DNA from 4 places in the Streptomyces sp. NPDC002835 genome. Region 2 is predicted to be linked to each of the others. Evidence: riboswitches for the same ligand, from Rfam matches in the RefSeq annotation. Region 2 holds a riboswitch; each other region holds the start of a gene.
The links. Region 2 has a riboswitch for cobalamin ahead of ACWD01_RS02815 (ribonucleoside-diphosphate reductase subunit alpha). Riboswitches for the same ligand answer to the same signal wherever they lie in the genome.
Positions count from the first base shown of each region.

Region 1: another riboswitch for cobalamin. It lies ahead of ACWD01_RS35265 (cobalamin biosynthesis protein); the one in region 2 lies ahead of ACWD01_RS02815 (ribonucleoside-diphosphate reductase subunit alpha).
Region 3: another riboswitch for cobalamin. It lies ahead of ACWD01_RS24920 (energy-coupling factor ABC transporter permease); the one in region 2 lies ahead of ACWD01_RS02815 (ribonucleoside-diphosphate reductase subunit alpha).
Region 4: another riboswitch for cobalamin. It lies ahead of ACWD01_RS25100 (FecCD family ABC transporter permease); the one in region 2 lies ahead of ACWD01_RS02815 (ribonucleoside-diphosphate reductase subunit alpha).

Region 1 is NZ_JBSFUW010000062.1:10,442-17,298, reverse strand. It holds gene cobO (cob(I)yrinic acid a,c-diamide adenosyltransferase) at 1-68, opposite strand, end outside; gene ACWD01_RS35275 (putative cobaltochelatase) at 68-2,110, opposite strand; gene ACWD01_RS35270 (cobyric acid synthase) at 2,244-3,749, opposite strand; gene ACWD01_RS35265 (cobalamin biosynthesis protein) at 3,746-4,696, opposite strand; cobalamin riboswitch at 4,820-4,955, opposite strand; gene ACWD01_RS35260 (hypothetical protein) at 5,087-5,308, opposite strand; gene ACWD01_RS35255 (anion permease) at 5,321-6,547, opposite strand; gene ACWD01_RS35250 (class II aldolase/adducin family protein) at 6,757-6,857, shown strand, end outside.
Region 2 is NZ_JBSFUW010000002.1:16,819-23,675, forward strand. It holds gene ACWD01_RS02815 (ribonucleoside-diphosphate reductase subunit alpha) at 1-1,496, opposite strand, end outside; cobalamin riboswitch at 1,628-1,789, opposite strand; gene mctP (monocarboxylate uptake permease MctP) at 1,887-3,521, opposite strand; gene ACWD01_RS02825 (DUF3311 domain-containing protein) at 3,518-3,799, opposite strand; gene ACWD01_RS02830 (GntR family transcriptional regulator) at 4,156-4,923, opposite strand; gene ACWD01_RS02835 (sugar ABC transporter substrate-binding protein) at 5,230-6,534, shown strand; gene ACWD01_RS02840 (ABC transporter permease subunit) at 6,662-6,857, shown strand, end outside.
Region 3 is NZ_JBSFUW010000025.1:97,522-104,378, forward strand. It holds gene ACWD01_RS24900 (heavy metal translocating P-type ATPase) at 1-3, shown strand, start outside; gene ACWD01_RS24905 (energy-coupling factor ABC transporter ATP-binding protein) at 69-926, opposite strand; gene cbiQ (cobalt ECF transporter T component CbiQ) at 929-1,678, opposite strand; gene ACWD01_RS24915 (energy-coupling factor ABC transporter substrate-binding protein) at 1,685-2,074, opposite strand; gene ACWD01_RS24920 (energy-coupling factor ABC transporter permease) at 2,071-2,760, opposite strand; cobalamin riboswitch at 2,791-2,986, opposite strand; gene ACWD01_RS24925 (PTS-dependent dihydroxyacetone kinase phosphotransferase subunit DhaM) at 3,174-3,584, opposite strand; gene dhaL (dihydroxyacetone kinase subunit DhaL) at 3,581-4,201, opposite strand; gene dhaK (dihydroxyacetone kinase subunit DhaK) at 4,270-5,262, opposite strand; gene ACWD01_RS24940 (dihydrofolate reductase family protein) at 5,455-6,042, opposite strand; partial or broken gene ACWD01_RS24945 (serine hydrolase domain-containing protein) at 6,102-6,857, opposite strand, start outside.
Region 4 is NZ_JBSFUW010000026.1:17,290-24,146, reverse strand. It holds gene ACWD01_RS25110 (ABC transporter substrate-binding protein) at 1-635, opposite strand, end outside; gene ACWD01_RS25105 (ABC transporter ATP-binding protein) at 651-1,436, opposite strand; gene ACWD01_RS25100 (FecCD family ABC transporter permease) at 1,436-2,545, opposite strand; cobalamin riboswitch at 2,649-2,797, opposite strand; gene ACWD01_RS25095 (HAD family hydrolase) at 2,955-3,776, opposite strand; gene ACWD01_RS25090 (TIGR03943 family putative permease subunit) at 3,854-4,579, opposite strand; gene ACWD01_RS25085 (permease) at 4,606-5,679, opposite strand; gene ACWD01_RS25080 (class I SAM-dependent methyltransferase) at 5,690-6,517, opposite strand; gene ACWD01_RS25075 (GTP-binding protein) at 6,668-6,857, opposite strand, start outside.

The DNA of each region.
Region 1 (6,857 bases), on a different contig from region 2:
GGCCGGTTGCGGCGCTGACGGGTGGTGAGGCCGTCGTTCGGTACGACGGACGGTTGTCCCTGCGGCATTAAGCGGCCCTCCTGGTGGCGGATACGTCCCGGACGTCCTTGACGAGCCCGGCGATCGATTCGGCCCGCAGCTCGTCGAGCGTCACGGCGCTGCCGCCGAGCGACCCGGCGAGCCTGCCGGCCAGCCCGAGCCGTACCGGCCCGGTCTCACAGTCCACGACGACGGCCGCGGTCCTCTCCGCCGCGTGCAGCCGCGCCGCGCGCAGCGCGGACGCGAAGGCGTCCCCGGCGCCCGCGCCGGTGGCACGGCCGTCGGTCACCACCACCAGCAGAGGACGGCGCGACGGATCCCGCAGCCGCTCGATGCGCAGCACGTCCTGGGCCTTCAGCAGCCCCTCCGCGAGCGGCGTACGGCCGCCGGTCGGCAGCGACTCCAGCCGCGCCGCCGCCGCGTCCACCGACGAGGTGGGCGGCAGCGCCAGCTCCGCGCCCCTGCCGCGGAAGGTGATCAGCCCGACCTTGTCCCGCCGCTGGTAGGCGTCCAGCAACAGCGACAGCACCGCGCCCTTGACCGCGCCCATCCGCTTCCTGGCCGCCATCGACCCCGACGCGTCCACCACGAACAGCACGAGGTTCCCCTCACGCCCCTCGCGGGTCGCCTGCCGCAGATCGTCCCGGCGGACCACCAGCCCCCGCCCGCTGCGCCCACGGGCGCGCTGGTGCGGCGCGGCGGCCTGCACGGTGGCCGCCAGATGCAGCTTCGTGAGCGCGCCCCGCGGCCGCCGTGCGCCGGTGGTACGGCCCTGCTCGGTACGCGCCCGGGACCTGCGCCCCGCCGCGCCCTCGCCGAGACCGGGGACGCTCAGCATCTTCGTGCGGAACGGCTCCGCGGCCCGTACGGGCTGCTGCTCGGCGCCGCCCCCGGCACCCGGCGCGGGTGCCTGACCCGTGTCCGGCTCGGACCCGGCCGCGTCTCCCGCGTCCGGCTCACCGCCCTGCGGCGGCACCCCGCCACCACCGCCGCCGGGCCCGCCCTCCGGACCGGGGTCCGGGTTCGGGTCAGGGTCGGGCTCGGGGTCCGGCTCGTCGTCCCCGCCGAACTCGTCCAGCGTCTCGTCGAGCTTGTCCTCGTCCAAACCGGGAGCGTCGAACGGATTGCGCCGCCTGCGGTGCGGCAGCGCCAGCAGCGCGGCCTGGCGCACGTCCTCCTCCGTGACCTCGTCCCGGCCCGCCCACGCCGCCAGCGCGGTCGCCGTCCGGGCCATCACGATGTCGGCCCGCATACCGTCGACCTCGAACGCCGCACACGTGGCGGCGATCTGACGCAGCGCCACGTCACCGAGCACCACGCGCGGCAGCAGCTCCCGCGCCGCCAAGATCCGCTCGCGCAGCGCCTCCTCCTCGCCTGCCCAGCGCGCCGCGAAGCCGGCGGGGTCGTCGTCGTACGCGAGCCGGCGCCGTACGACCTCCACCCGCAGCTCGGGGTCGCGCGAGGCGGCGACCTCGACGGTGAGTCCGAACCGGTCCAGCAACTGGGGCCGCAGCTCGCCCTCCTCGGGGTTCATGGTCCCGACGAGCAGAAAGCGGGAGGCGTGCCGTACGGAGACGCCTTCACGCTCGACGTACGAGGCGCCCATCGCGGCGGCGTCCAACAGAACGTCCACGAGATGGTCGTGAAGCAGATTCACCTCGTCGACGTAGAGGATCCCGCGGTGCGCGTCCGCGAGAAGGCCGGGCTCGAACGCCTTCACGCCCTCCGAGAGCGCCCGCTCGATGTCCAGCGCACCCACGAGCCGGTCCTCGGAGGCGCCCACGGGCAACTCGACCATGCGCGCGGGCCGCGCGGTCGCCGCCCCGGCCTCGTGCGGGCCGTCCGGGCACGAGGGGTCCGGCGCGGCGGGCGCGCAGGAGAAACGGCAGCCGGCGACGACGTCGACATCGGGGATCAGCGAGGCGAGGGCACGTACCGCGGTGCTCTTGGCGGTGCCCTTCTCACCTCGCACGAGCACACCGCCGACCGCCGGACTGACCGCGTTGAGCAGCAGGGCCAGCCGCAGATCGTCCATCCCGACGACCGCGGTGAACGGATAGGGGGTGCTCATCCTTTGATCACTCCTTTGCGGGAGTCGCGCAGACGGCGCGACTCGCTTGGTTTCCGCCGAGCGCGGCGGGCGGTGAGAGAGCGGGGAGAGGGTCTGCCGCGGGAGCGGCCCGCGCCCGCCGCCCCGGGGGCCGTCACGGCGCCCCCGGCGGCACGAACGGCAGTCCCGCCGGCGCCCCGTCCTCGATCAGCCGCAGCAACGCCCCGGTGTCCGCGTGCTCTTCGATCAGATCGCCCAGCCGGTCGAGCTGCTCCTCCCGCAGCGCCCCGAAGCTGGTGTCCGGCGCGGGCACGAAGCGCCGCCCCGCCCGCGCCGCGACCTCCCGCAGGAAGGCCCGCCGGAAGCCGTCGCTCTCCAGCGACCCGTGCCAGTGCGTCCCCCACACCGCGCCCACCCGGCAGCCGTCCAGGAAGGGCTCGCCGCCCAGGACCTCGGCGACACCGTGATGGATCTCGTAGCCCTCGACCCGCTCCCCGAGCGCCTCGCCGACCGGTCTGGCCAGGCACTTTTCGCGCGCGAACCGCACCCGTACCGGCAGCAGCCCGAGCCCCGCGACCTCGCCGGCCCTCGACTCGACGTCGTCCTCGATGTGCTCGCCGAGCGCCTGGAAGCCGCCGCAGACGCCCAGCACCGGCCGGCCTTCCGCCGCCCGCCGTGCCAGGGCGTCCGCCAGCCCGCGTTCCCGCAGCCACGCCAGCGCCCTGACCGTCCCCCGGGTGCCGGGGACCACCACCAGGTCGGCGTCCACGAGCTCCTCCGCGCGGTCCACGAACCGCACCACGACGCCCGGTTCGGCCGCCAGCGCGTCCACATCGGTGAAGTTCGACATCAGCGGCACCGCGCACACCGCGACCCGCAGCACGTCCTGGCCGACGGGCGCGGCGACCACCGACTCCCGTACCGCGCCGCGCAGGGACACCCTCAGGCCGTCCTCCTCGTCGATGCCGAGTCCGTGCGCGTACGGCAGGACACCGTAGGTCGGCCGTCCGGTGAGGCTGCGCAGCATGTTGAGCCCCGGCTCCAGCAGCGACACGTCGCCGCGGAACTTGTTGACCAGATACCCCGCCACGAGCGACTGGTCCTCGGGGCTCAGCAGCGCCGTCGTACCGAAGAACTGCGCGAACACCCCTCCCCGGTCGATGTCGCCGACCACCAGCACCGGCAGCCGGGCCGCCCGCGCGATGCCCATGTTCACGATGTCCGTGCGCCGCAGATTGATCTCGGCCGGACTGCCCGCCCCTTCACAGATCACAGCGTCGTACGTGCCCCGCAGCTCATCCAGGCACGCCATGACCGGTTCGAAAAGCTCGCGTTGCCGGTTCCCGTGATAGCCCCTCGCGCTCATCTCGCCGACGGGCCTGCCCATCAGCACCACTTGGCTGGAGCGGTCGCCGCCGGGCTTGAGCAGTACGGGGTTCATCAGCGCGGTCGGCTCCACGCGGGCGGCCTGCGCCTGCATCGCCTGGGCCCGCCCGATCTCCGCGCCCTCACGCGTCACGAACGAATTGAGGGACATGTTCTGCCCCTTGAACGGCGCGACCTTCACCCCCTGCCGCACCAGCCACCGGCAGATCCCGGCCGTGACGACGCTCTTGCCCGCGTCCGAGGTGGTTCCCGCGACCAGCAGCCCACCGCTCATGCCCGTCTCCGTTTCAGTGCCCCAGCGCCGAGCCGTGCGCCCGCGCAGACCGCCAGGGCCAGCAGCCCCACTCGGCGCGAAAGCCGCACCGCCCGACCGATGTCGCCGAACTCCACCGCGCGGCCCTCCCCGCACAGCACCGGCCGGTGCTCGACCCGGCCGCCGTAGGAGAGGGTCCCACCCAGCCGTACGCCGAGGGCGCCCGCGAAGGACGCCTCCACGGGGCCCGCGTTGGGGCTCGGGTGCTTGGCGGCATCCGCCCGCCAGGCCCGCACGGCGCCTCGCGGGTCCGGCCCGCAGAGGGCCGCCAGCACGGCGGTCAGCCGGGCGCCGGGCCAGCCGGCGACGTCGTCGAGGCGGGCCGAGGCCCAGCCGTAGCGCCGGTAGCGCGGCGACCTGTGGCCGACCATCGCGTCCAGGGTGTTCACCGCCCGGAAGCCCACCAGCCCGGGCACGCCCGCCACGGCGCCCCACACGAGGGCGCCGACGACCGCGTCCGAGGTGTTCTCGGCGACGGACTCCACGACGGCGCGGGCGATCTGCTGCTCGTCCAGTGCCTGCGGGTCGCGGCCGCACAGATGGGGCAGCCGCTCGCGCGCGGCCTCGACGTCCCCGGCCGCCAGCGCCTCTCCGACGGCCGCGGCCTCGCGGCCGAGCGTCGTGCCCCCGACGACGGCCCAGGTCGCGGCGGCGGTCAGGGCCAGCGAGGCGGCGGGGGAGCGGCGTACGGCACGGGCGGCCAGGGCCGCCACGGCCACGGCTCCGCCGGCGCACACCGCGGTGTGCAGGGCGCCCCGGCCCCGGTGGTCACGCCACAGCGCACGCTCGACGGCGCCCGCGGCCCGCCCGAAGACGGCGACCGGGTGCCCCCGGCGGGGATCGCCCAGGAGCCGGTCGCCGACGAGGCCGGCCGCGGCGCCGTACAGGAAGATCCGGTCGGCGCGCACGTGATCAGCCGTCCGAGGGGAGATGTCCGCAGGGACGGGATCCGAGAGGCAAGGCAGGCAGTGCAGACAGGGCAGTACCGCGGCCGGGCATGGCAGGAGTCCTCACTCAGGGTCCGCGCCCTGGTTCGACGTGACCGGCGGCGAGAGTTCCTGGCTCCCCGGGGTGGTGTCCCCGGGTGACAGTGGCGGGACCGCGCCGGATTCGCACCGGACTTCCTCTTCTGCCGCCGTAGATGGCCCCGGCAGTCCACCATGTGCGCGAACGCCCGTCAACTCACCCTTGACCTGCGGCGGGACAGTGTGCGCAGTCCCACACGGGCGCACACGCGAAGGCCGGGCCGGACGCGCCCGCAGGTGCGTCCGGCCCGGCCTCCGTGCGGATACGGGACGTCAGGTGACGATCAGATAGATCCCGTAGGACACCGCCGCCGCGCAGAGCGCGAAGCACGCGTACGCGCCGGTGCGGGTCAGTACGGCGGAGCCGGCGGTCTGTGTGCCGGACCCCTGCTTGCTCAGGCCCACGATGCCCAGGGTGAACAGGCCCACCAGGGCGACGGTGGCGACGAGGCTCACGCCGAACACGGAGCCGAGGGCTACCCAGTCGATCTTCATGCTGCTGCTTCCTTACACCGCGGCCGGACGGACCGGCTCGGGGTCGGCGGGGGCCGGGACAGTGGTCTTCAGTTCGCCGGCGGGCGGCGGGGTGACGGCCGTGACGGCGTCCGTGACGACGTCCGCGGGCTCCTCGGTGTCGACGTCGTTGACGTTGGTGTGGTCGACGACCTGACGGCGCGAGATGAACCAGATCGCGATGCAGGAGCCGACGAGGAAGACGGCGACGGCCGCGACACCCCAGCCGCCCTGCTTGGTGACGTACTCCGACATCGCCGCGACGAGTCCGGCGGCCGGCAGGGTCAGACCCCAGGCCACGAACATCCGGGTGGCGGTCGACCAGCGGACCACGCCGCCCTTGCGGCCGAGGCCCGCGCCCATGACGGCGCCGGAGCAGGAGTGCGTGGTCGACAGCGAGAAGCCGAGGTTCGAGGAGGCGAGGATGACGCTGGCCGCGCTGGTCTGGGCGGCGAAGCCCTGCTGCGGCTGGAGGTCCGTGAGGCCCTTGCCCATGGTGCGGATGATGCGCCAGCCGCCGAGGTAGGTGCCGAGCGCGATCGCCACACCGGCCGAGACGATGACCCACATCGGGGGGTTGGACCCGGGGGCGAGGACATTGCCGGCGACCAGGGCGAGCGTGATGATGCCCATGGTCTTCTGGGCGTCGTTGGTGCCGTGCGCCAGGGAGACGAGACCGGCGGATGCGATCTGACCGGCGCGGTACCCCTTGGCGGTGGCCTTCGCGTCGGTGTTCCTGTCGACCCGGTACGTCAGCCGCGCCGCCAGCATGGCGGCGAGACCGGCCACGACGGGCGCGGCGATGGCCGGGATGAGCACCTTGGTGACGACGACGCCGCCGTTGACCCCGGCGAAGCCGACCGAGGCGACCGTGGCGCCGATCAGACCGCCCATGAGGGCGTGCGACGAACTGGACGGCAGGCCCACCAGCCAGGTGAGCAGGTTCCACAGGATGGCGCCGACGAGCGCCGCGAAGATGACTTCAGGTGTGATGCCTGATTCGTCGACCAGTCCGCTGGAGATGGTCTTGGCGACCTCCACGGAGAGGAAAGCGCCGACGAGGTTCAGAACGGCGGACATGGCCACCGCGGTCTTCGGCTTCATTGCGCCGGTCGAGATGGTCGTCGCCATCGCGTTGGCGGTGTCGTGGAAACCGTTCGTGAAATCGAACACGAGCGCTGTCACGATCACGATCGCGAGCAGCAGTGTGATGTGTTCCATTTACCCAGGCAATCGTTTGACGTCATTGACGCGAGGACCGTAGGCAACCTGAATGAACGGAAGGTGAACTGGGTCGGACTTCGCGGTGTCCCCAAGTGGGGTCGGCTGATTCCGCTTGTCCGATTTTCGGCCCCGGTGGCGCTCACAGCAGCCACTCGAACACCCTCCGTGTCGCCGAGGCCGCGCACCCGGCTGGCAGGATCGCCGCCATGACTGATGAGGCGACCGGTGCGGCGACCGGCCAGGCACGGCGGAACGGCATCGAGCAGACCTGGCGGGAGCTCGTGGACACCGCCCGCAGAACGGCGGC
Region 2 (6,857 bases):
CGGCCGGCCTGCTCGGTCGGGTAGAAGTTGATGTCGACGACCCGGTCGAGGAAGGTCACCGCCGTGCGGACGGTCTCGTCCAGCCGCTCCCAGTCGATGCCGTCGGCGCCGGCTCCCGCGTCGACGAACGCGCCCAGGTTGACCGAGCCCAGGTTGCAGACGGCCGTCTCGCCGTCGTTCGTCACCTCGAGGATCTCGGTGCACAGGTTGGAGGAGTGGACGACCCGGCCGGGCTCCGCCGTCTGGTTGGCGGTGCGGTTGGCGGCGTCCTTGAACGTCATCCAGCCGTTGCCGGTCTGCGCGAGGGTCCGCATCATCCGCCCGTACAGCTCACGGGCCGGGACCGACTTGCGGGCCAGCCCGGCGGCCTCCGCCCGGCGGTACGCGGCGTCGAACTCGTCGCCCCACAGGTCGACCAGCTCGGGCACGTCGACCGGGGAGAACAGCGACCACTCGGTGTCCGCCTCGACGCGCCGCATGAACTCGTCGGGGACCCAGTGCGCGAGGTTCAGGTTGTGCGTACGGCGGGCGTCCTCGCCGGTGTTGTCGCGCAGCTCAAGGAACTCCTCGACGTCCGCGTGCCAGGTCTCCAGGTAGATCGCGGCGGCGCCCTTGCGCCGGCCGCCCTGGTTCACCGCGGCGACGGAGGCGTCGAGGGTCTTCAGGAACGGGACGATCCCGTTGGAGTGCCCGTTGGTGCCCCGGATGAGTGAACCGCGGGCGCGGATGCGGGAGTACGAGAGGCCGATGCCGCCGGCGTGCTTGGAGAGGCGGGCGACCTGGTGGTAGCGGTCGTAGATCGAGTCCAACTCGTCGAGCGGCGAGTCCAGCAGATAGCAGGACGACATCTGCGGGTGACGGGTACCGGAGTTGAAGAGGGTGGGCGAGGACGGCAGATAGTCGAGCCGGCTCATCAGCCGGTACAGCGCGGCCACTTCGTCCACCGCGGGCTCGGTGTCGTCCGCGGCGAGGCCGGAGGCGACGCGCAGCATGAAGTGCTGGGGGGTCTCGATCACCCGGCGGGTGATCGGGTGCCGCAGCAGATAGCGGCTGTAGAGCGTCCGCAGCCCGAAGTAGCCGAACCGGTCGTCCCCCTCGGGGTCGATCAGCGCGTCGAGCCGGTCCGCGTGCAGTGCGGTGAACGAGGCCGTGCGGTCGGCGATCAGGCCCTCGCGGTGGCCGACGGCGACCGAGGCGGAGAAGCACACCGCGCCCTGCCCGGCGGCCTCCGTCGCGATCGTGCGGGTGAGCAGACGCGCGGCCAGCTTGGAGTACGCGGGGTCCTCGGAGATGAGGCCGGCGGCGGCGTCGGTGGCGAGGGAGCGCAGTTCGGCCTCGTCGGACCCGGCGTGCCGGCCGCGCAGCGCGGCGGCGGCGACCCTGCCCGGGTCGGTGTCGGCCAGGTCGGCCGTGAGGTCCGTCAGGAGCCGCAGCAGCACGGTCCCGGGGCCGTCCTGCTGGGTCGCTGAAGCCGGATCGGCTGGCGCGATGGTCATGTGGTGCTCTCCCTCGCTCGGCTCTGGACCGGCGGGAGGCGGGGGCCGTGGCGGCGCGTACCTGGGCAGCACGGCGCACGGCGTCCACCGGCCCAACCGCGAGGCCCGGACGTCTGGCATCCGGATCGGTCGAACCGGATGCGCCGTCGGCAGGTCGTCGGACTCGAAACGGGTACGGCAAAGCGCACCGGATCACACCGTTGCGGGACAGTTCCGGATTCGCACCGGATTCCCCTGCAGTGACAGCGAGATGAGCATACATGTGGGGGCGGGCCGGGAGTGCCACCCCCACATGTTGTGTCTGCGGGCGGAAGTTGAGGTGACGGTCCACCGCGATACGAGAAGGGGCCGCCGGGAGGTCCGGCGGCCCCTTCTCGGTCGTGTGCGGTGTCAGTGACCGCCGGGCGCGCCCGCCGTGGCCGGCGGGAGCTCGACCTTGACGCCCGGGTCGCCCGCGTCCGCGGTGTAGTCGGACGGGCTGGTCTCGTCGATGCCCTCGGGGGCCTTGGCCGCCCGCATGACGAAGGTGAGGACCACGGTCACGACCACGTTCAGCACGAACGCGGTGAGACCGATGTAGCCGATCTGGCCGATGAACGGGATCGCGTCGGACGAGCCGCCGAAGTGCTTCTGCGTCGGGCTCGCGACGTTGTAGGCGGAGATGGTGCCGTAGAGCATGCCGACCGCCCAGCCGCCGATCAGTGCCCAGCGGTGGAACCAGCGGGTGAACAGACCGCCGACCAGCGCCGGGAACGTCTGCAGGATCCAGATTCCGCCCAGCAGCTGGAAGTTGATCGCCACGGTCTTGTCCATGGTGAGGACGAAGACCAGGGCGCCCACCTTCACCAGCAGCGAGACCAGCTTGGAGACCTTGGTCTCCTGGGCCGGGGTCGCGTCGGGCCGGATGAAGTCCTTGTAGATGTTCCGGGTGAACAGGTTGGCCGCGGCGATCGACATGATGGCCGCGGGGACCAGCGCGCCGATGCCGATGGCGGCGAAGGCGACGCCCGCGAACCAGGCGGGGAACATGTTTTCGAACAGCTGCGGGATGGCCAGCTGGCCGTTCTTGACGTTCACCCCGGCCGCGATCGCCATGAAACCGAGCAGCGCCAGCAGCCCGAGCATCACCGAATACAGCGGCAGGATCGTGGTGTTGCGGCGGATCACCTCACGGCTGCGCGAGGACAGCGTCGCCGTGATGGAGTGCGGGTACATGAAGAGGGCCAGCGCGGAGCCGACCGCCAGCGTGGCATAGCCCCAGTGCGCCATCTCGCCGGGCACCAGCGCGCCGGTGGGCTTGCCCGTAGCCTCGTTGACCTGGGAGAACTTCTCCCCGGCCGCGGCGAAGATATTGTCGAAGCCGCCCAGCTTGATCGGGATGTAGATGATCGCCACCGCGATGACGATGTAGATCAGGGTGTCCTTGACGAACGCGATGAGCGCCGGCGCACGCAGTCCGGAGGAGTACGTGTAGGCCGCCAGCACGCCGAAGGCGATCAGCAGCGGCAGGTCCTTGACGAACCAGTTGGTCGTCTCGCCGCCGCCGACGCCCATCACGTCGAGCACGGCCTGGATGCCGACCAGTTGGAGCGCGATGTACGGCATCGTGGCGAGCAGGCCGGTGAGCGCGACCGCCAGCGACAGGCCCTTGGAGCCGAACCGGCCGCGGACGAAGTCGGAGGTCGTCACGTATCCGTGCTTGTGCGACACCGACCACAGACGCGGCAGGAAGGTGAAGATCAGCGGGTAGACGAGGATCGTGTACGGGACGGCGAAGAAGCCGGCCGCGCCCGCCGCGTAGATGGCCGCCGGCACGGCGACGAAGGTGTATGCGGTGTACAGGTCGCCGCCGAGCAGGAACCAGGTCACCCAGGTGCCGAACGAGCGGCCGCCGAGGCCCCATTCGTCGAGGGTGTTCTCGTTCGCGGCCCTGCGCCAGCGCGCGGCCAGGAAGCCCATGACCGTGACGGCCACGAAGAAGAAGATGAAGACGGCGAGTGCGACGCCGTTCACGCCGTCCTTCACTGCGACGCACCCCCCTTGCGGCCGCGCTGGTCACGCTGCCACAGCTTGTAGGCGATCATCGTCAGGACCGCCGAGATCAGCACCCAGAGCATCTGGTACCAGTAGAAGAACGGCATGCCGATGAAAGTCGGTTCGACCTTCGCGTAGGAGCCGACCCAGAGCATCGCCACGAAAGGCGCGAAGAGGCAGAGGGCGATGATCACGCGTACCGGTGTGACGACCGGTTGTTTCGCTTCGGGCGCTTGTGGCGCTTCGGGCGCATCGGGTGCTGCTGACATGCGACTCCGTCCCCTTACTGCTCACTTGTAATGCGCACGAAATCTAGGCGAGGCGTTCTCGCGGAGTCACCCCCGGTTCGTATATCGGTACGGCAAAGACTTGGCTACGGGGCGCCCAAAACATGACATGGCGCCGCAACAGGTTGCGGCGCCATGTATGTCGAGCCGGGCCCGGCTCAGCCGTTCGGCCGCTTCAGCCTCGCCACGCTGCGAATTCCCGGGGGGCAACCCCCGGACCCCCGGCAATGCTCCGAGCCGGGCCCGGGTCAGCCGTTCGGCCTCTTGAGCCTCGCCACGCTGCGAATTCCCGGGGGGCAACCCCCGGACCCCCGGCAATGTTCCGAGCCGGGCCCGGGTCAGCCGTTCGGCCTCTTGAGCCTCGCCACGAACTTGTAGCGGTCGCCCCGGTAGACCGAGCGGACCCACTCCACGGGCTCGCCGCGGGCGTCCAGCGAGTGGCGCGAGAGCATCAGCATCGGCAGGCCCACGTCCGTGCCGAGCAGTCCCGCCTCGCGAGGGGTGGCGAGCGATGTCTCGATCGTCTCCTCGGCCTCCGCGAGATGGACGTCGTACACCTCGGCCAGTGCCGTGTAGAGCGAGGTGTACTTGACCAGGCTGCGGCGCAGCGCCGGGAAGCGCTTGGCCGACAGGTGCGTGGTCTCGATGGCCATCGGCTCGCCGCTGGCCAGCCGCAGCCGCTCGATGCGCAGCACCCGGCCGCCCGCCGCGATGTCCAGCAGTCCGGCCAGGGTGTCGTCGGCTGTGACGTATCCGATGTCCAGCAGCTGAGACGTGGGCTCCAGGCCCTGTGCGCGCATGTCCTCGGTGTACGAGGTGAGCTGCAGCGCCTGCGAGACCTTGGGCTTGGCGACGAACGTGCCCTTGCCCTGGATGCGTTCGAGCCGGCCCTCCACGACCAGTTCCTGGAGCGCCTGGCGGACCGTGGTGCGGGAGGTGTCGAACTCCGCGGCCAGCGTCCGTTCCGGCGGCACGGGGGTGCCGGGCGGCAGGGTCTCCGTCATGTCCAGCAAGTGGCGCTTGAGCCGGTAGTACTTGGGCACGCGCGCGGTACGCGTCTGCGCTGTGCCCTCCGCCTCGGTGCCGCCGCCCCCGTCCGTGGTCATGGCCCGCCTTCCCGACTGCTGTGCTCCTGCCGTCACCGGCTCCTCCGATTGCTGCGGCTCACATGGTGGCACGGACCGGTCACGGGTCGTCGCCCTCCCTCAGGTGTCGGTCCGATAACGGACACGACAGCCCTTCTTATACACCCTTGACACCCCTAAAGGTCTAGGCCAAGCTCCCGGTACTGGTCTAAACCATTAACGATCAGGTCCCGGCCCCAGGGCAGAATCTCGGCGCGTGTCCGTCAAGTGCAGCGCGACTCCCGGGTGGTGGGGGGGCAACTCTTGCATCCCTTTGAGGAGGGTGGCGTGAAGCGCAAGCTCATAGCAGCAGTTGGTGCGGTGGCCATGATGGCTTCGGTCGCGGCGTGTGGATCGGACGGAGGTGACAACGCCTCCAAGGAGCCCAAGGACCGCAAGGAGACGCTCACCGTCTGGCTGATGGTCGACGCGCAGAGCACCTGGCCCGAGCTGGTCAAGGACGTCAACGCCCAGTTCAACAAGAAGTACCCGGGCGTGAAGGTCGACGTCCAGTACCAGCAGTGGGCGGACAAGGCGAAGAAGCTCGACACGGCGCTGGGCGGCGACAAGTTCCCGGACGTCGTCGAGCTCGGCAACACCGAGACGATGCAGTACATCCTCAACGGGGCGCTCGCGGAGATCGACCCGAAGAAGTACGACAACTCCGACACCTGGATCCAGGGTCTGAAGGACACCTGCACCTTCGAGGGCAAGCAGTTCTGCGTGCCCTACTACGCCGGCGCCCGGGTGGCCATCTACAACACCGACATGTTCAAGCAGGGCGCGGGCACCGAGAAGCTGCCCCAGACCGAGGACGAACTCCTCACCGCCCTGGACAAGGTCACGGCCGAGTACGGCAAGAAGGACAAGCGCTTCTCTTCCCTCTACCTGCCGGGCCGCTACTGGTACGCCGCCATGTCGTACGTCGCCGCCTACGACGGCAAGATCGCCGAGTACGACGAGGGCTCGAAGGAGTGGAAGGCCTCGCTGTCCTCACCCGAGGCCCAGAAGGGCATCGAGCACTTCATCAACCTGGTCAAGAAGTACAACAAGGCCGACCAGACCAAGGACGAGCAGGACCACGCCAATGTGATGGCCAACGAGAAGGCGGCCCTCATCTACGGCAACGGCTGGGAGTCCGGCTCCGTCGTCGACGGCGAGAACAACGGCAACCCGAAGCTCGAGGGCAAGATCGCCACGGCCGGCATGCCCGGCCCGAACGGCAAGGCGCTGCCCTCCTTCATCGGCGGCTCCGACCTCGCCGTGGTCAGCAAGTCCAAGGTGACGGACCTCGCCCAGGAGTGGATCTCCCTCTTCACCAGCGAGAAGTCCATGGAGGTCCTCACCTCCAAGAACATCCTTCCGAACAACACCAAGCAGCTGGAGCCGCTGAAGGCGAAGCCGGAGACCGCGGCGATCGCGGGCGCGGTGCCGGACGCGTGGTTCACCCCGATCGCCCCGGGCTGGACCTCGATCGAGAAGGAGGAGGTCCTGGAGAACATGCTCCTGTCCATCCTCAAGGGTGACTCCGTGGAGAAGGCCACCAAGGCGGCCGACGCCAAGATCAACGAGCTGATCAACCAGGAGTCCTGAGCCACGGGGCCCCGGGGCGGTGTCGCCTCAGGGCCCGCCCGGCTTTCTTGGCGGTGGCGGGGCCCCGGACCACGCGGCCTTGCCCCCGCCCTTTTCGGTGCAGAAGAAGAAACGGAAGGTCAGCCACGTGACTGCCGCCGACACCCAGGCCGCCGGCCCGCCGGTACCCGTACCACGTGCCCCGGAAGGCAAGGGCGCCGCGCCCGGCCTCCACAAGGGGGGGCCCGATTCCCGTCCGAAGAAGCGGAAGAAGGGCGCGCTCCTTCCGTATCTGCTGATCCTTCCGGCGCTGGTCGCGATCGCCGCGGTCTACGCCTTCCCGC
Region 3 (6,857 bases), on a different contig from region 2:
TGACGTACGGCGCGAACCCCGCGACCCGGCCCGGTGACCGTCCCGTACCCGGTCGCGGGTGCCGGGCGTCAGCCCCGGGAGGAGGTACGGGGAGCCGGCCCGGCGGGGGAGGAGGCGGCCCGTGTCCACGCCGCCAACTCCTCCGCCGTCCGCGGACCTTCGCCCCCGTCCAGCAGCCCCTGCGCCCGCAGCAGCTCCGCGACCGCCGTCCCCCACGGCATCCGCAGCCGCGCCGACTCCAACAACGCGTGGTCCGAGAGGAGTCCGGCCGCCGGGCCGGTCCGCAGGCCGTCCGGCGTCAGCACGGCGGCGTCGTCGGCCCAGCGCAGGGCGAGATCGACGTCGTGCGTCGCCATGACCACCGTCGTCCCCGCCGCGCGCAGACCGTCCAGCACGTCGAGCAGCCGCTCCTGCCCGTGCGGATCCAGCCCCGCGGTCGGCTCGTCCAGGATCAGCACCCGCGGCCGCATCGCCACCGCGCCGGCGATCACGGCCCGTTTGCGCTGCCCGTACGAGAGCAGATGCGTGGGCCGGTCCCGCAGCGCCACGATGTCCATCGCGGCCAGCGACTCGTCCACCCGGGCCCGTACCTCTTCCTCCGCCAGCCCGAGGTTCATCGGACCGAACGACACGTCCTGCTCGACGGACGCCGCGAACAGCTGGTCGTCCGGGTCCTGCAGGACCAGCTGCACCGTCGTGCGGAGCCGGGTCAGCCCGGCCCGGTCGTAGGTCACCGGCTCGCCGCCCAGGCGCAGCCGGCCGGCCGCGGGCCGCAGCCCGCCGCTCAGCAGCCGCAACAGGGTCGTCTTGCCGCTGCCGTTGCGTCCGAGCAGCGCGGTCGACCTGCCCTCCGCGAGGCCGAGGCCGATGCCGGTGAGCACGGCCGGGCCGTCCTCGTAGGCGTAACCGGCGTCGACGAGTTCCACGATCACAGGGCGTACCTTTCGAGCACGAGAGTGAGGACGACGATCCCGGTCAGCAGCGCGGCGACCCAGGCGAGGAACGGGCGGGACACCGTGGCCGGCGGCACCAGCACCCGCAGGGTGCCGTCGTAGCCGCGGCCCGCGAGCCCCGTCTGCAGCCGGCTCGCCCGGTCGAAGGCGCGCACGAAGGCCGTCGCCCCGAGCCCCGCGAGCGAGCGCCAGGCGGCGGCTCGCGTCGTGTGGCCGAGGCGGGCGGCCTGGGCCTGGCGGATGTTCGCCACGGCGTCGAGCAGCAGAAAACTGATCCGGTACATGACAAGCGCCACGTCGACCACCGCGGGCGGCACGCCCGCCTTCACCAGCCGCGGCAGCAGGTCGGACATCGGCGTCGTGAAGGCGAACAGCAGAACGCCCAGCGAGGCCGCGGACGTGCGCAGCAGCAGCCGCGCCGCCTGTCCCGGCCCGTCCGGCGCGAACGCGACCAGGCCGTCCGGGCCGCCGACCGCGAACAGCAGCGGTACGGCCCCGGTGACACAGAACCCCAGCGGGATACGGAACGCCCGCCAGAGCCGGCGGGGCGCCACCCCCGCCGGGCCGAGCAGCACGGCGAGCGTGGCCGCGGCGACGAGGACGGCGCCGGGCCACGGCGGCAGACAGACGGCCGTCACCGTCAGACCGACCCCGAGGGCGGCCTTCTCGCACGGGTGGCGGCGGCGCCAGCTGCTGCTGTGCGCCGCCACGTCGATGGGAAGCATCGGCGGCTACGCCGGGGGCGCGGCGGTGTCGGAGTCCTCGGCGGCGGCTTTCGCCGGCTCCTTCGCCTGTGCCTCTTTCCCCTGCGCCTCCTTCGCCCGCTCCTCGCCCTGCCGCCGGCCCCGGCGCAGCCCGAAGTAGTACGCCAGCACGCCGGCGCCGAGCGCCGCCTGCAGGGAGAACAGCGCCGACTCGACCTCGCCGGACGGCGGTTCGTACAGCGGGGAGAACCAGGGCTCGTAGTCCGGTTCGAGCTCCGTGATCGCCGCCTCGGCCTCCCCGTCCGCGCCGGTGAACGGTTCCGCCTTGTGGTCCCCGAGTCCCAGGACCAGGGGCAGGACGGCCAGGGCCGCAACGGCCAGCAGGAGCAGGGTGTTGATCCTCGCGTTACGGCTCATCGGACCGTGGCCTCCTTCTTCGTACCCGGAACCAGTACGCCGAGCCTGGTCAGTTCGCCTTTGCTGGACCGGCTGAGCAGCCGCATCACCAGCACGGTGAGCAGGCCCTCGCTGACCGCCAGCGGGATCTGGGTGAGGGCGAAGATCCCGCCGAACTTCGCCAGCGAGCCCGCGACACCGCTGCCGGGGTCGGGGAAGGCGAGCGCGAGTTGGACGGTGGTCACGCAGTACGTGGACAGGTCGGCGGTGAACGCGCCGAAGAACACGCTCACCATCAGCGGCGCCCCGGACCGGCGCAGCAGCCGGTACACCCCGTACCCCGCCCAGGGGCCGACGACCGCCATCGAGAAGACGTTGGCGCCGAGCGTGGTCAGACCGCCGTGCGCCAGCAGCAGGGCCTGGAAGAGCAGCGTGATCGTGCCGAGCACCGCCATGATCGGCGGTCTGAACAGGATCGCGCCGAGACCGGTACCGGTCGGGTGCGAGCAGCTGCCCGTCACCGACGGGATCTTCAGCGCCGACAGGACGAACGTGAAGGCGCCCGCCGCGCCGAGCAGCAGGGTCGAATCGGGATTGGACCTGACCTCGCGGGTCAGGGCGCGTACGCCGTGGACGACGAACGGGGCGGACGCGACGCCCCAGGCGGCCGCGTGCAGCGGGGGCAGATACCCCTCGGCTATATGCATGATGTGGGAGACCCTCTCCAGCACCTCGTGGATGGACAACGCACCCTGGCCGGTCTCCTGGCTGACGGGTCATGCCGCCCGTACTCCGCCTTCCCGGGCACCACGCGCAGGCGCGGTGTCCCAGTGGCTCCCCGTGAGGGGTCGGAGCCGGACTTCCCGATCACAGTGGCGAGGGCCGCACCGGTACCGCACCGGTTTCCCGAACACCAAGGCCCCGTGACAGTAATGCGCCGACCAGCGACATCACAAGCCGCGCACGGGCGCACCGGGCCGCGGCGGGGTGAGCCGTTCGCCACATCCGGGCCGGGGGCGGGCGTTCGGGGGCCGCTCGCGGCCGCGGTACGTCGGGGTCTGGGGCGGTCGTACGCGCGGTTCGCGGGCCGCGGTGCCTCAGAGCTTGCCGCGGCCGTACGTCACACCTTGCGGTAGTCGTACGCCTCCGAGGCCGCCGCCTCCACCGCGTCCAGGTCGGCCCCCGCGGAGGCCGTCACCAGGGCCGCCACCGCGCCCTCCACGAACGGCGCGTCCACCAGCCGGGTCCCGTCGGGCAGTTCGTCGCCCTCGGCCAGCAGCGCCTTGACCGTCAGCACGGCGCTGCCCAGGTCCACCAGGACCGCGACGCCGGCGCCGCCGTCGACCTGCTCCGCTGCCGCGGTGATCAGCTCGGCGCTGGTGCCGAGACCACCGTCCGGGGTGCCGCCGGCCGGCGCCACCGGGGCCGTACCGCCGCCGCCCGCGAGGCCCTTGGCCAGTTCGGCGACGGCGGCGGCCACCTCCCTGCTGTGCGAGACCAGCACGATCCCGACCTGTCCGGCGTCGCTCATGGCGCCTCCACCGCCTCCGCCGTCTCGGCGAGCGCGGCGACCAGCAGGGCGGACGACGTGGCTCCGGGGTCCTGGTGGCCGATGCTGCGCTCACCGAGATAGCTCGCCCTGCCCTTGCGCGCCTGCAACGGCACCGTCGCCAGGGCCCCCTGCTCGGCCGCCTCGCGGGCCGCGGCGAACGACTCGGTACTGTCGCCGAGCGCCGCGACCGCCGGCTCGAGGGCGTCCAGCATCGTCTTGTCGCCCGCCTTCGCGCCGCCCAGCTGCGCCACCGCGGCGACCCCCGTCCGCAGCGCCTCCGCGAGCTGCGCGGGAGTCACCTCCGCGTCGTCGCCCAGCGCCTTGCCGGTGCGCCGCAGCAGCGTCCCGTACAGCGGGCCCGACGCGCCGCCGACTGTCGACACCAACTGCCGTCCGGCCAGCATCAGGACTGCGCCGGGCGTCGCCGGCGGCTCCTTCTCCAGCGCGGTGCCGACGGCCGTGAAACCGCGCCGGAGATTGCTGCCGTGATCCGCGTCACCGATCGCCGAGTCCAACTCGGTCAGTCGGTCCGCCTCCCGGTCCACGGCGGCTGCGACCGCGGCCAGCCAGCGGCGGAAGAATTCGGCGTCGAGCACAGGAACTCCCTGGTGAGTCGGGTCGGTTCGGTCGGTACGAGGGACGACGGCATCGGGGACGCAGGCCGTCACGACCCCCAGCGCAGAGCCGGTGTCCGCACCGGCGCGTCCCACAGCCTGAGCAGCTCCTCGTCTACCTGGCAGAGGGTCACGGACGCGCCGGCCATGTCGAGGGACGTCACATAGTTGCCGACGAGGGTCCGGGCGACGGCCACGTCCCGCTCGGCCAGCACCCGCTGGACCTCCGCGTTGAAGCCGTACAGCTCCAGCAGTGGAGTCGCGCCCATGCCGTTGACGAGGACGATCACCGGGCCGGAGGGGCGCAGATCCTCCAGGACGGCCTCGACGGCGAAGTCCGCGATCTCCCGCGACGTCATCATCGGGCGGCGCTCCCGCCCCGGCTCGCCATGGATGCCGACGCCCAGTTCCAGTTCCCCGGAGGGCAGGTCGAAGGTGGGGCCGCCCTTCGCCGGGGTGCTGCAGGCGCTCAGCGCCACGCCGAAGCTGCGGGTCGACGCGTTGACCTGCCGGCCGATCGCCTCGACCCGCTCCAGCGGCGCCCGCTCCTCGGCGGCGGCCCCGGCGATCTTCTCCACGAACAGGGTCGCGCCGGTGCCGCGCCGCCCGGCCGTGTACAGGCTGTCCGTCACGGCCACGTCGTCGTCGACCAGGACCCGCCCCAGCCGTACGCCCTCGTCCTCCGCGAGCTCGGCGGCCATGTCGAAGTTCAGGACGTCACCGGTGTAGTTCTTCACGACGAACAGCACGCCCTCGCCGCTGTCGACCGCGGCGGCGGCCCGCACCATCTGGTCCGGCACCGGGCTGGTGAACACCTCGCCCGGGCACGCCCCGTCGAGCATCCCGGGCCCGACGAACCCGCCGTGCAGCGGCTCGTGCCCCGACCCGCCCCCGGAGACCAGCGCCACCTTCCCCGCGACGGGTGCGTCCCGCCGCACGATCACCCGGTTGTCCACGTCCACGGCCAACTCGGGATGCGCGGCCGCCATTCCGCGCAGCGCGTCCGCGACGACGGTCTCCGGCACATTGATCAGCATCCTCAACGGTTCCTCCTGGAAGGTGCCTGCCCGGCCCGTGCGCCGGGTCCTGCCTGGTCGGTGGGTCTGTACGGTTCGTGGCCCGTGGCGTCGCCTGTCGTCGTCGGGACGGAGGCGTCCAGTATCGAAGAGGCGGGACCCGATCGGGAAGCGGCGCGGCGAAGGCCGCGCAGAGATCCGGTGACGCTCCGGCGCGCCTCACTCGCTCCTCCGGGGCAGGGCCTGGCGCACCACGCGGTGGCGGAGGTAGACGACGCTCGAGCTGAAGGTGCGGGTCTCGACGAGTTCGAGATCCACCCGGCGTTCGTGGTGGGGGAAGAACGGGATGCCACCGCCGACCAGCACCGGGTAGACCATGGCCCGGTACTCGTCGATCAGATCCAGCGCGGCCGCCTCGGCGGCGAGCGTCGCGCCGCCGATCGCGATGTCGCCCTCACCCGGCTCGGCCCGCAACCGTTCGATCTCCTCCGCCAGGCCGCCGGAGGCCAGGCGGGCGTTGCCCTGCACCGCCGGCAGCGTGGTGGAGAACACCACCTTCGGGAGCGGCTTCCAGAGCGCGGCCCACTCGAGCATCGGCGCGTCGAGGGAGGGGTCCTGGTCGGCGGTCTCCCAGTACAGCATCGTCTCGTACAGCCGTCGTCCCATCAGGTGGACGCCGACGTCCCGGATTTCGTCGATCCAGAAGCGGAAGACCTTCTCGTCGGGCGCCGTCCAGTTGAAGTCGCCGTCCGGCCCGACGATGTAGCCGTCGAGGGACATGCTCATGGAGTAGGTCACGCTGCGCATCAGAGGTCCTCCTCGGGAACGGGACTCGACACTACGACCGCCGCCCGCCCCAGGACTCGTCACGGCACGCGGGCCCCGGCGTTCGCGTCGCCGCACATCGCCTGCCGGTACAGCGCCGACAGCGCGTCGTCGATGGGGGGGGTGCCGAGGCTTCCCCGCGGAGTCCAGCTTGTTCCATCTGATGAGGTTGACCGCGACGGACATCTGGCGCCGGCCGTCGGCCCGGGTCAGGGACATCGTTCCGGCTCCCCAGACCGTGCCGTCGTGGCCCCAGAAGGTGCCGCAGCCCAGAGCGTCGACCTTGTGCAGACCGAGGCCGTAGTCGACCGTCGTTCCGTCCAGGGCGCGGACCGGGACCGTGCGCTGCATCTGCGTCAGCGACGCATGGCTGACGATCCCGCCGTCGAGCAGCCTGCCGTAGAAGCGGTTGAGATCCTCCATGGTCGAGACCAGACCGGCCCCGGTCATCACCCAGGACATGTTGTAGACGCTGTAGTCGCGCGGCGGGTCGATCAAGCCGTACAGCGCCTCGTACATCCGCGGGTGCGGCCCCCTGATACGCGGCCCGGACGGAAACCCGGTGTGCCGGAGTCCGGCGCGCTCGATGACGTTCCGGGTGATGTACTTCTCGGCCGTCGTGCCGGTCACCTGCTCCAGGAGTTTGCCGAGGAGCAGGTAGTTGGTGTTGGAGTAGACCCCGGTCGGGCCTCCGGGCCGGCCGGCGGGCGGCGCCGTGCGCCCCATCTCGATCAACTCGGCCGGGCGGAACTGCCTGAACCGGTTGTCGTCCAGGCTGTCGGGCGAGACGTCCGGCA
Region 4 (6,857 bases), on a different contig from region 2:
GCCTTCGCCTGCGCTTCGGCCACCTTCCTCTTGAAGTCCGCGATGAGGGTCTCGGCGCGGTCCTCGACGTCGAAGATCTTTCCCAGGTTCCGCAGATCGGTGTACAGCGCTTCGAGCGGTGGCATCACCCCGCGGGCCTTCCCTTGCCCGTTGCGGCAGGATTCGCTCAGCAGATACGAGTCGACGCCCACCTTCTCCAGCTCGGCCGGGCTGAAGCCTTCCCCCTCGTTGAAGCCGTAGTTCCAGCCCGCGAAGACGAGATCGGCGCGGGCGGCGAGGACCAGTTCCTTGTTGATCGTCTTCTTCGAGAGCCACTTCGTCTTCTCGTAAGCGTCCTTCCAGGGAACGGCTGTGAGATCGCCCCTGTCGTCGGGCATCACATAGCCCGCCATGCGGTCCTCGAGTCCGAGCGCGAACATGATTTCGGTGATGCCGACGTCATTGGTGACGACACGCTGTGGCGCCTTGTCGTAACTCTTCGTCCGGCCGCAGTTCTCGATGGTCACCGGGTAGTGGCTGCCGCGTGCCCGGGCACCACCACCCTCCTCGTCCTGGGAAGTGACCTGCGCGCCGCACCCGGTGAGTACCAGGGCGGCGGCGAGTGCGAGTGCGGCGGGGCGTACGGGGTTCGGCATGATGGCCATGGCTCCTCAAGAAGCGGGCTGAGTCGGTGGGAGACGGTCGAAGAGCAGTTGCACGGCGCCGGACTCGGGGTGCGGCACACGGTGCGCCCGTACGCCGAAGACCTCGGCCAGCAACTCGGGTGTGAGCACGTCGTACGGTGCACCGGAGGCGACGATCCGGCCGCTGTCGATGACGTGGAGCAGGTCGCAGTGGAGCGCGGCGAGGTTGAGGTCGTGCAATGCGGTGAGCACGGTCAGCCCACTTCCGCGCACCAGAGCCAGCACTTCCAACTGCTGGGCAATGTCGAGGTGGTTGGTGGGCTCGTCGAGCACCAGTACGCGCGGCTGCTGCGCGAGCGCGCGGGCGATCAGGACCCGTTGCTTCTCGCCGCCGGAGAGGGTGAGGAAGCCGCGGTCGGCGAGGTGGCAGGCGTCCACCCTGACCAGCGCGGCCTCGCACGCCTTCCGGTCCTCGTCGGTGGTCCGGGCCACGGACCGCTGGTGCGGCAGCCGCCCCATCGCCACGACCTCGGCGACCGTGAAGTCGAACTCGGTGACCGCCTCTTGGGGCAGGGCGGCCAGCCGGCGGGCGCCTTCGCGCGCGCTCAGGGAGTGCAGGTCCTCACCGCCGAGCCGGACCGTCCCTGTCGAGGGGCGCAGGGCCCGGTAGACGCAGCGCAACAGCGTGGACTTGCCGCTGCCGTTGGGCCCGACCAGCCCGACGACCTGCCCGCTGCCCGCTCGGAGCGTGACCTCCCGCACCAGCCGCGCGCCGGCGACCTCGACCGTCAGTGCATCGATGTCGATCCGCATCACGCGCCTCCGAAGGTGTAGGAGCGGCGGCGCATCAGCAGGACGAAGCACGGCACGCCGATGACGGCGGTCAGCACGCCCACCGGCAGCTCGACGGGAGCGAGCACCACGCGCGACAGGATGTCCACCCAGATCAGCAGGACGGCGCCCGCGAGTGGGGCGACGGCCAGCAGCCGGCGATGGTCCGCGCCGACCAGCATCCGTGCGGCGTGCGGAACCATCAGGCCGACGAAGCCGATCGCACCGCTCACCGCGACCACGGCCCCCGTGACGGCGGCACAGACCAGGAACAGCTCCTTGCGCAGCCTTCCCGCGTCCACCCCCAGGGCGGCCGCGGTCTCGTCACCCATCGCCAGGGCGTTCAGGCGGCGCGCCGACACAGTGAGGTGGGCGAGGCCGGCGAGCACGGCCCCCGCGGCAATCGGCACGGAGGCCCAGCTGGCTCCGCCGAGACTGCCGAGCAGCCACATCATCGCGGAGCGGGCCGCCTCGCCGCGCTCGGCCGCGAACACCATGAACGTGGTGACGGCCGAGAAGCCGTAGTACATCGCGGTGCCCGTCAGGACGAGCCGCAGCGGGGTCAGACCGTCAGAGGTGCGGGCGATCGCGTACACGAGCACCATGGCGAGGAGCGCGGAGAGGAAGGCCGCCGTGGACAGGGCCCACAAGCCGAGAGCGCCGAAGGCTCCGAAGAGGAGGACGGCGTTGGCGCCGACGGCCGCGCCGGAGGAGATGCCGAGGACGAACGGGTCGGCGAGGGCGTTGCGGACCATTGCCTGCACGGCGACGCCGATGGCGGACAGGCCGGCCCCGACGACCGCGGCCAGCACGGTTCGTGGAAAGCGCAGTTCCCACACGATGGTGTACGCCGAGACTTCGTCGGGGGATATGGATCCGCCGGTCAGCCCGGCCCACAGGTGACGCAGCACCTCTCCCCAGGACAGTCCCGACGCCCCGATCCCCGCCCCACAGACGATGGAGAGCAACAGCACGGTGCACAGGGTGGAGAAGAGAAGGAGCAGTGATACACGCTTGGGCGGCGCGGGGCCGGCGCCGGTACGCGCCGCGTGAGGTGGTGCGGCCGGTTCGAGTTCGAGGGGGGTGGCCATGGGCGGATCGCCTTCGCCTCAGGCCGTGCACCCACGTGAGCACAGGAGCGGCCCGGGACGCGGGGCGCCCTGTGCAGCACCCTCTCGCAGTCCACGGCGAATTGACAGGAGCCATCACCACCGCGGGTAATCGGGCTCACGGGGCCACAAGTTGGGCTCCGCCTACCGTTGCGGGTCAGCGCCGGACTTCCACCGGACTTCCCCCGCGGGGCGGCTTGCAGCATAGCGTGCACGGGAGGGTGACCCTTCCGTCATCGCAAAGATGCCACCCTGATGGGGACTGTGGGAGACACACCGGGGGCATACCCGGCCGCAGCTCTCCAATGAGCGACGCGGGCTCCTTGGTTCGGTGTGCCGGGCCAAGGAGCGAGGGTCTGTCGGCCCCATGGACCGGCCGGACGGTGACGGGTCAAGCACGTGCCCGCGCCGGCAGTCGTGCGGTGGTCTCCATGCCGAGCACGACTTCGCACGCCTGATGAATGGGCACGTGCAGGTGCTGCTGCGCCGTGTGAGCGACGATGGCCTGCGCCAGGGGGTGGCGGGCGTGCAGCTCGCCGGAGGCGGCCAGGCTGAGCACGTCGTCGGCCATGAACCGGTCGCTGAGGCTCACCACGCCCGCCACCAAGGGCTTCCCGAAGGTGAGGGTGCCGGTCTTGTCGAAGACGACGGCCGAGACGCGGCCGATACCCTCCAGCTGGGTGCCGCCCTTGATCAGAGTGCCGCGCCGCGCGCCGTTGCCGATCGCGGCGCTGATGGCGGTGGGAGTGGCGAGACCGGCGGCGCAGGGGCAGGCGATGAGCAGCATGGTCATGGCCCGCCGCGCGTCCCGCACCTCGTCGAGCGCGACCTCGGCCTCGACGCCGCCGTCGCGCACGACCCAGACGCGTTCCTCACCGGTCGTCAGCAGTTGCTCGATGGCGCGACGGGTGCGGCGCAGGGTGAGGGTCTGGAGGAACTCGCCGAGGTCAGGCAGCCACAGCACGGTCAGCGCGACCACGCTCTCGCGGAGCACGAGCGAGATCAGCGTGGCGGCGGTGACCAGGCTGTCCGTCCCCGGTGAACTGCGGCCGCGCAGTGAGCGCAGCGCGCCCCGGAAGAACGGCAGGCCCGTGAACACCACGGTGAGCACGCCGCCCGCGCCGGACGAGCCGAAGCGGAACCGCGGCCTCGTCAGCAGCCGACGCACCGCCACCACCGCCGGCATGGCGCCGCCCACCACGAGCCTGGCCACCTCGCCGGCGGACGAGTCCGGAACGGACCGGGTCGGTACGGACCGGGTCGGTACGGGCCGGCAAAGGCCCGTCGGCCTCAGGGGCTGACGGTGGGCGCTCTGTCGGTGTAGGGGTTTGCCGGTTGAGCGATGCGCTCGACTCGGGCCGTGTCCAGCGCCAACGCCGCCGACCTGGTTCCGAAGGCCCCGCGAGGATGCCATGTACCGGTCACCTTGACCCAGGTGTCGGCAGGTGGTGCCGGTGCGCCGCGGACGGTGACCGCCAACGACTGGGAGTCCGCAGCACAGCAAGCCACGACGAGCCTGGTCAGATCCCAGCCGCCGTCCTTGCGCGGTGTGACGAAACCCTGCATGACGACCGTGCGGCCCTCGAGGCTGCCTGTCTCGTCCTGCTGTACCCGTGCGATGAATTCGGTCAACGACAACGGGACCGGCCCCTCTACCGCGAGGGGTTCGAAACGCTCGTACTCTTCGACGATCAACGGAGTGTCACGAGCGGCGGTGTACGCCCCGAGGGCCGGCGGCGCGAAGAGCAGCAGTGCCAGCGCGGGCGGCAGGAGCAGCCAGCCGACGCGGGATCCGTGTGAGTGATCGTGCCCGTGCTCTGACGGCACCACTTGGCCTGTCCCATCCGTCGCCGTCGTCGCGGCCCTGAGCGATCTGTCGTGAAGAGCGCCGATGAAGCCCGCGACAAGCAGGACGGTCCCCGCGGCGGCGACGTAGGGCTGCAGACTTTCCTTCACATAGCGCAGGCTGATGTCGCTGAACAGGGACACCCGTAGAACACCGGCCCCGAGGACCATGAGCAGCACGTTCTGCACCGTGTGTCTCACAGCAGCCACCACCCGACGAGAGCGCTGCACGCGATGGCGACCACAGCCGTGGCCGCGGAGAACCGCAGGGCGAACCCACGGCCGAACGTACCCGCCTGCAGAGCGATCAGCTTCACGTCCACCATCGGCCCCACCACCATGAACGCGAGCCGGGCAGTGGGCGAGAAGCCGGTGAGGGAGGCGGCGACGAACGCGTCCGCCTCCGAGCAGACAGCCAGCACGACCGCCAGCGCGGCAAGGAAGAGGAGGGACAACCACGGTGAGTCGGAGAACGTCTCCAGTACCGAGCGCGGTACGGCGACGTTGAACGTGGCCGCCGTCATCGCCCCGACGACGAGAAATCCTCCCGCGTGCAGGAAGTCGTGCCGGAACCCGAGCCGGAACTCCTCCCAGCGGCTGTGCCCCTGCCGGTGGCCGGTGTGCCGGGCCGGCATCCGCAGCCATCGTGCACGGCCGAACCGAAGCCAGAGCCACCCCATCGCCACGGAGACGGCGAGGGAGGCAAGGAGCCGCGCGGCCACCATCTGCGGACTGCCCGGGAAAGCGACCGCCGTCGACACGAGCACGATCGGGTTCACCGCCGGCGCCGACAGCAGGAACGCGAAGGCCGCCGCCGGCGGCACACCGCGGCGGATGAGGCTTCCCGCCACCGGCACGGATGCGCACTCACAGCCGGGCAGCACGACCCCCGCCGCACTCGCCACCGGTACGGCGAGCGCAGGATTGCGCGGCAACGCCCTGCTGAACACATGAGCCGGTACGAAAGCGTTGACCGCACCCGAGACCAACGTCCCCAATACCAGGAACGGCAGGGCCTGGACCGTGATGGCCACGCAGACGGTCTGCCAGGCCACGACGCCGGGACGGCCCAGCCATTCCGGCATACCTGCGGCCCAGAACAGCGCTCCGACAGCCAGCAGCGACACGACGCCGGCTCCGACCACTCCCACCGAAGGGGTGCGCGCGGGCGTCGTCCGCCCCGGCCCCGCTGCCGGGTGGGTCCGTTCCGCCGGCACCCCGCCCGCTCCGACCACTGACGCGCTCCCTTCCGAGCCACCCAGTGATGCCATTGCCGCGGCTCTACGGCAGCTGAACGAAATTGAGCCGGTACTGCTCGACCTGCGGAAGACGCTGCTCCGCCAGGCCGTTCAGCATCTCCTGATACCCGGCGGGCAATCGGCCGTACAAGGCCGGGGGCAAGGTGGTGAGCGTATGCGTGGCCAGCAGGCGTCCGCCGGGCGCCCATTCGATGATGTCGGCCGGATCGTCGCACGCCCACCGCATACGGGCCTGGACCTTGCTGAGTGCGTCGTGCTGATCCTGGGAGTCGATGATGCCCGGTCCTGCGGTGTCGAGCGCGAGCGGGGAGCCGGGGAAGCGTTCGGCGATCAGGGCGATGACCTGCCGGACGTCCGCCTCGTCGAGGAAGGGCAGGACGGCCTCGGCGCTGAAGAGGTACGGTCCGTCCCCGACTGCGGTCACCGTGTCGGTCCATGACACGTCCGTCACCGATCCTGCGATCATCGTCCGGCGTGAGCTCTCCCCGAAGAACTTCCGGCGCAGCTCGATGACATCGGGCAGGTCCAGGTCGAACCAGCGTGCCCGCCCGTTGTCGGCACGCTCGAAGCGAGTGTTGAGACCCGTGCCGATCTCCACGACCGTTCCGGACGGATTCCCGGAGAGGAAGGCACGGACCCAGTCGTCGAACAGCGCGGTGCGCAACACCGTACCGATGAGGCTCGGCAGGTCGTCGAAGCGCGCGAAGTCGTAGTCAATGGAGGCGACCATCTCCTCTGCTTTCGCATCCCGCAGGACGGGGTGATCCTTGCGAGTCTCCACCGCCCGCCCGTACAACGGAATCAGCAGAGTTTCCTGGACGGCACCCAAGTGCAGCTGTGGCTCAGGCATGTGATCCCCCATCGTGTAGGCCTCGCGCCCGAGGCGGCGCGGCATCCGTATCCGCGAAGCCCCGGCCTCCGCGGATACGGATGCCGGGGCGGCCGGTGCTGTGCCGGGCCGGGCGGTGCCGTGGCTGCGACCACCGCCCGGCCCGGAGTTTCAGGTGCGAGCGGCCCCCACCGGTACCTCGTGCTCGCACGCGTCGTCGATGCCGTACGTCTCCCAGGCCGGGAAGGCGTCGTCACCGGGCACCGGTTCGCCGTCGGCCAGCAGGCAGCCGGCCAGGGCCGCTTGCAGCTCGTCGGCCCGCAGGCCGGTGCCGATGAAGACCAGTTCCTGCCCCTGCGAG